3 regions of the Virgibacillus ihumii genome follow, and region 1 is predicted to be linked to each of the others. Evidence: riboswitches for the same ligand, from Rfam matches in the RefSeq annotation. Region 1 holds a riboswitch; each other region holds the start of a gene.
The links. A riboswitch is a leader RNA that binds a small molecule or an ion and turns the genes downstream of it on or off. The one in region 1 is predicted to bind S-adenosylmethionine.

Region 1 (2,273 bases):
TATTTATTTCCGGATTTGTCTTTTCCTGGAATCTGGCCATATTAACAATGGCCTCGATTTACATTACCGGAGTTGTCATCGATCGGGTTCATACGCGCCATATAAAATTAAGTTTGATGGTGGTAACAACTAAGGGAGAGGAACTTAAAAACGAACTGATTGGAAACCTGATTCGGGGAATTACCGTCATGACCGGATATGGAGCCTATTCCAATAATGAAAATAAAGTGCTCTATACCGTTATTACCCGTTATGAACTGGCATTGGTCAAGTCTCTCATTAAAAATGTTGATCCGAAAGCTTTTGTCAGCGTCAGTGAGACAAGTGAAGTAATAGGTAACTTTCGGAAATCATAAGTTTTTTCATACAGACGCACTTTCTTGGGAAAAAAGGAGGTGCGTCTATTTTGATTTTAAGTTGGATTCCCAAAATGGGAGAGGAGGGTACTGGAAAGCAGATCCCTCTAAATAAGAAACAATAGCTCTCAAATCATACATTAACTAAATTCCATCAAAAGTATTAATTACGGCAGAAATTATATAGTTCTAATGGTAGAAAATTGTATTAAAATTTATATTATTTTTGAAAAAGTCTTGACACTTGGAGCGTTTGAACATACAATAACACTCAATTAATTTAATAATCTTATCTAGAGAAGTTGAGGGAACTGGCCCTTTGAAGCTTCAGCAACCTCTGATAAATTCAGGAAGGTGCTAAATCCAGCAAGAACTATTCTTGGGAGATAAGAGGGTCGAATGCAGAAAAAATACTCTCTTTTCCCAGAAGACTGGAAAAAGGGGGTTTTTTAAATGCCTGGATAATATAGTGAAAAAACGTTCAGTATGGAAGAAGTTATGTAATAAGTTGGTATATTAATATATAATTGGTGTTAGTTTAGCATAAATTACAATTTGTTTTGGCTGAAATTATTTTTTAAAGATTAAGGTGAGTTTAATCCTGCCAAGATATTTTTTGTGTAAGGTTTAAATACTTTTTCATGGAGGGATAAACTGTGACGAATCATTCGGTTACTTACCGTAATTTCTCCGGTGACCCATTTAAAGATTTTCATCCTACAGATGATACCAATGGTGCTATTGAAGTTCTGGAGTGGACTTTTGAATCGTTCGGGGATTCTGTTGTATATGCATGCAGCTTCGGAGCGGAAGGTATTGTATTAATTGATTTAATTTCCAGGGTGAAAAAAGATGCGAAAATTGTGTTTCTCGATACAGAGATTCATTTTCAGGAAACGTATAATCTGATTGATGAGATTAAGGAAAAATATCCGGATCTTCGGATTGAAATGAAAAAGCCTGATTTAACGTTGGAGGAGCAGGCGGACCAATATGGATCAGCTCTGTGGAAAAGAAATCCGGATCAGTGCTGCTTTATTCGAAAAGTAAAACCTCTCGAGGAGGCATTGACGGGTGTTCCTGCGTGGATATCCGGACTTCGAAGAGAACAGTCACCATTACGCAGTAAAACTGATTTTGTCAATAAAGATGAACGTTTCAAATCGATTAAAGTTTGTCCGTTAATTCATTGGACGTGGGATGATGTATGGGATCATATTCATTTGAATAACTTGCCATATAATGAATTACACGACCAAGGCTATCCAAGTATTGGATGTATACCATGTACGTCACCGGTAACAGATTCTGGTGATTCCCGTTCTGGAAGATGGAAAGGTTCCAATAAAGAGGAGTGTGGACTTCACACAGTTGGAAGGTAAGGATTTTTTAAGCAGTTAAGAAAATTTAAAATCCTTTCTTACTGCATAAGTGCAACTATTGCTGTCACCCAAAGGCTTGGTGACAACCAAGTTTTCTAATGAAACGCTCATTTTTTATTGTTTAATTCCGACTAATCTACTAAAAATACTATGAAATTAGATCAAACATGATTTTCATGGTTATGGAAGGTTATGAATGATCACAGACAAAGGAAATAACAACAAAATTAAATGTTATGAGGTGAATATCTGTGCAGTTACAAGTAACGAATAGTCCGTTTGATCAGGAACAAGCAGATAACTTAAATCATCTGTTGCCTACATTGACAGAAGCACAAAGGATTTGGCTGAGCGGGTATCTTGCGGTTCCAGTTAATACGAAAGCACCGATAGCTGCAAGTTCTGTTGAAACGCCGGATACATCAGTATCTGCACAAAATGCTCAACAGGCAGCTACCCGTGAGGTGACGGTACTGTTTGGATCGGAGACTGGTAATGGACAACAACTTGCTGAGGAAATACTTCAGAAATTGGA
Region 2 (2,273 bases), 3.3 Mb from region 1:
AATAGAACTTCCCGTCATACAAAGCATTACAAGAAACCACTGCATGCCACAACTCCTCTTCAAACATACCGTCTATTGATTTCATTGCCAGAAACCTCCCTTTACTTCTACTTTATCAGCCGATTAGAAACATTTCTTCTTCATAATTGCGGTTTAATTTTTACCAGATCAAACTGTTCCGGACAAGAAAGCGTCCGTTGAATTCGACCGGTACACCATTACGATTTTTGGTTATATATCTAAACGGTATTAATATTTACGTAAACTGCAACACGTTAAAAAAACTGCATCCCAATAACTGGATCAGAATACAGTTTAGTAGACTATGACAAGGTTCTTTTACCTACTTTTTGCGATATAAAATAAGAAAGAGTCGCAATCAACAACATGACCAATAATAAGGTAGTGGAACCTGCTTCAAGATTGCTTCCCGTTGATGGTAGATCAGGATTATATAGCACTGTTAGAATTAACCCTGATACAATTTGAAAGACAAGATACAATACCGTAAAACTAACAATAAAGACTATATACTTCTTCATACCATTCACCCCATGTTCATTAATTCTGGAAATTAGGTGCCGACCCGATTCGGCTGTTGATCATCCGTAATGACCACCTTCTCCCTCATTATTTACGTTTTTTGATGGCAAATGTTTCACAATTTATAAACTCCTTCAAATAATCTTTCATAAATTCCAAATGTATTTCATTGACACATCTTAATTAGTATATTACACTTTTCATCATGAATTTCATAGAAGCTTATCCAGAGTGGCTGAGGGATCTGGCCCTATGAAGCCCGGCAACCTGCGCAAAAATTGCAAGGTGCCAATTCCAGCAAATCGCGTTACATGCGTTTTGGAAGATAAAATTATTGTCAATCTCCTTCCAAAACGGGAGGTTTTTTGTTTTTGATCACATTTTTTATGAATCATCACATGAAAAAATTCCTTAAACAAACCCTTGTATCGGCAAACCAGTATCTACACCAAAGGGGAGTTGGAAAATGAAGTCATCAGAATTTAATAAAGGAAACGCTTTTGCGTTATTTCCATTTATCGTCTTTTTATTGTTATTTATAGGCTCCGGACTGATTAACGGAGATTTTTATAAATTACCTGTTCTTGTTGCAGTGTTTATTGCTGTTTTATTCGCACTGTTTATGAACCGGAAAATGGCTTTTCAGGATAAACTGGATCACCTGACAAAAGGGGCTGGCCATCCGAACATCATGTTGATGGTTATTATTTACCTGTTGGCTGGTGCATTCGCTGCGGTTGCAGAAGGTGTCGGTGCAGTTGAATCAACCGTTAACCTTGGGCTGACTTTTCTGCCTCAAAACCTGTTGATTGTAGGATTGTTCATCATCGGATGCTTCATCTCCATTTCAATGGGGACATCGGTTGGTACAGTCGTTGCACTTGCTCCAATCGGCGCCGGACTGGCTGATCAGACCGGAATGAGTGCAGCGTTGATAATGGGTGCCATCGTCAGTGGCGCTATGTTCGGTGATAACCTGTCCATGATTTCCGATACGACTATCGCAGCTGTCCGCACACAGGCAGTCAAAATGAGTGATAAATTTAAAGTGAATATTTACATTGCGCTGCCGGCGGCAATCGTAACTGCTGTAATTTTTGGAATCATGACAATGGATACGAGCGGCGGTGTGAGTGGTGAACATCCGTATGAACTGATCAAAGTCCTGCCATATCTAGCTGTACTGGTTATTGCAATTGCTGGAGTCAATGTGATTTATGTATTAATCGGTGGAACCATTTTTGCAGGAATTGTCGGTTGGTTCTACGGTGAATTCGATGGCATGGGATTCCTTAACCTGCTTGGTGACGGCATGGCGGGTATGCAGGAACTTGCCCTGTTGTCCATTCTGCTCGGCGGTTTAGTTGAACTTATTCGTGTTAATGGAGGAATTGACTACCTGTTAAATGCAATAAGCAATCGGATTAAATCCAGAAAAGGTGCCGAAGCCGGTATTGCAGGCCTTGTCAGTGTTTTTGACGTTTCAACCGCCAATAATACGATTTCAATTATTAGTGTCGGACCATTAGTCAAACAAATTTCCGAACGGTTCGGAGTTGACAGGCGCCGTTCCGCAAGCGTACTGGATATATTCGCCAGTACCTTTCAGGGAATTTTACCATATGGTGCACAGTTGCTTGCGGTCGCCGGTGTTGCATCGATCTCCCCGGTTTCCATTATGCCATATTGTATTTATCCGGTATTGCTAGGGGTAGCCGGCTCGATTGCAA
Region 3 (2,273 bases), 2.3 Mb from region 1:
CTGCGGTTCTTTTTCCTGTGAAAGGTTGATGCATTTTGCATAACAGCCACCTTCAATATTGAATACACCGTTCGTGCTCCAGCCGTGTTCGTCATCCCCGATTAATCGGCGGTACGGATCTGCGGAGAGCGTAGTTTTACCGGTTCCGGAAAGTCCGAAAAATAATGCAACATCCCCTTCCTGACCAACGTTGGCAGAACAATGCATCGATAAAATGTCACGCTGTGGGAGCAGGAAATTCATCACGGAAAAAATGGATTTCTTGATTTCTCCGGCATATTCAGTACCACCAATCAGAACGATGCGTTGTTTGAATGAGACAAGAATAAACGTTTCGGAATTCGTTCCATCGACTTTCGGGTCTGCCTTGTATGTAGGGGCAGATATGATAGTGAATTCGGAATGATGGGTTCCCAATTCTTCCTCCGTCGGTTCGATAAACAGTTGTCTGGAAAACAGATTGTGCCAGGCATATTCATTGAAAACTTCAATTGGCAGCCGGTAATTTGTATCGGCTCCGGCATAGCCCTGAAAATGATATAATTCATTTCGTTCCTTTAAATGGGCAACCACCTTTTTGTAAAGGTTATCAAAAGATGCCTCATCAATCTCCTGGTTGACGATTCCCCAGTCAATGACGTCCTTAGTGGTCTCATCCCGAACGATGAACTTATCTTTTGGGGATCGCCCGGTATATTTACCGGTAGTCGCACGAATTGCACCTGATGCAGACAGCGTTCCCTCTTCACGTGCCAGAATTTTCTCGACAAGCTGTGGTACGGAAAGGTTATTTTGCAGATTATCATGTGAAAGTAAATCTTTGATTAATTTTGATTGTTCCACCGCATTCATTTGTGATACCTTCCTTTATGATGGATTTTAATTAAAGTACATTTTAATAATCAAGTTGTAAATCTGTTTATTTAGTATAACACATTCATAAAATTAGTCCATACTAATTATACGAATATTTATATGAACTTTTCATGTCAAGTGTGTCATTCCCTTGTAAATTGTTGACATGACAGCGCTTTTCCGTTATGCTGAATTTCGAGCGGAAACTCTCTTATTCAGAGTCGGTGGAGGGACAGACCCGATGAAGCCCAGCAACCGTCACATGCTGTGAAAAGGTGCTAATCTGACGCAAGGATTTATCCTTGGACAATAAGAGCGAAAGGCTTCAGGACACCTTTCCTCATGATTGCAGGAAAGGTTTTTTTATTTTTTCTAACCTTATTAAAACATAAACATACACTGAATAGATAGATTTCCGTACTATTTTTTAAAGGGAGGACTTAGCCACATGGCTGCAAATCGTCGTTTATTTACATCTGAATCTGTTACAGAAGGGCATCCTGACAAAATCTGCGATCAGATATCAGATGCTATTTTGGATGAAATTTTAAAAAATGATCCGAATGCCCGGGTGGCATGTGAGACAACAGTAACTACAGGATTAGTATTGGTTTCGGGGGAGATTTCTACTACTACATATGTAGATATTCCTGCAATTGTCCGTCAAACGATTAAGGATATTGGGTATACACGCGCTAAATTCGGATTTGACGCGGAAACATGTGCCGTGCTGACTGCTATTGATGAACAGTCAGCAGATATTGCCGGTGGAGTTGATACGGCGTATGAAACACGGCAGGGGAAAACGGATGAAGAAATTGCTTCGATTGGTGCGGGTGACCAGGGGTTAATGTTCGGGTTTGCCTGTGATCAGACGGACGAATTAATGCCATTGCCGATTTCGCTCGCACACAAATTATCGAAGCGATTATCAGATGTACGTAAAGAGCAAATTTTGGATTATTTACGCCCTGACGGAAAAACACAGGTAACGGTCGAATATGATGAAAAAGATAACCCGGTAAAGGTGAATACAATTGTTATTTCAACACAGCACCATCAGGATATAACAACTGAACAAATCGAAAAGGACCTGATTGAGTATGTGATTCGACCGATTGTTCCGGCAAATCTGCTTGATGAATCAACCAAGTTTTTTATCAATCCGACGGGAAGGTTCGTAATTGGAGGACCACAGGGTGATGCCGGTTTGACCGGACGTAAGATCATTGTGGATACGTACGGCGGATATGCAAGACATGGCGGCGGTGCATTCAGTGGAAAGGATTCCACCAAGGTGGACCGGTCTGCATCATATGCAGCCCGTTATGTTGCTAAAAACATTGTGGCGGCAAAGCTTGCGAAAACATGTGAAGTACAATTGGCTTATGCAATCGGTGTGGCTGAGCCAGTGTCGA

Region 2: it holds a riboswitch for S-adenosylmethionine, as region 1 does, so the genes downstream of both, HUX68_RS01600 (Na+/H+ antiporter NhaC family protein) here and HUX68_RS17965 (phosphoadenylyl-sulfate reductase) in region 1, are expected to answer to the same signal.
Region 3: it holds a riboswitch for S-adenosylmethionine, as region 1 does, so the genes downstream of both, metK (methionine adenosyltransferase) here and HUX68_RS17965 (phosphoadenylyl-sulfate reductase) in region 1, are expected to answer to the same signal.

What each region holds. Positions count from the first base shown of each region.
Region 1 is NZ_CACVAN010000001.1:3,625,148-3,627,420, forward strand. It holds gene HUX68_RS17960 (YitT family protein) at 1-356, shown strand, start outside; SAM riboswitch class I at 643-749, shown strand; gene HUX68_RS17965 (phosphoadenylyl-sulfate reductase) at 1,013-1,738, shown strand; partial or broken gene HUX68_RS17970 (assimilatory sulfite reductase (NADPH) flavoprotein subunit) at 1,990-2,273, shown strand, end outside.
Region 2 is NZ_CACVAN010000001.1:328,289-330,561, reverse strand. It holds gene HUX68_RS01605 (bifunctional transcriptional activator/DNA repair enzyme AdaA) at 1-85, opposite strand, end outside; SAM riboswitch class I at 763-875, shown strand; gene HUX68_RS01600 (Na+/H+ antiporter NhaC family protein) at 1,010-2,273, shown strand, end outside.
Region 3 is NZ_CACVAN010000001.1:1,338,963-1,341,235, reverse strand. It holds gene pckA (phosphoenolpyruvate carboxykinase (ATP)) at 1-852, opposite strand, end outside; SAM riboswitch class I at 1,064-1,171, shown strand; gene metK (methionine adenosyltransferase) at 1,304-2,273, shown strand, end outside.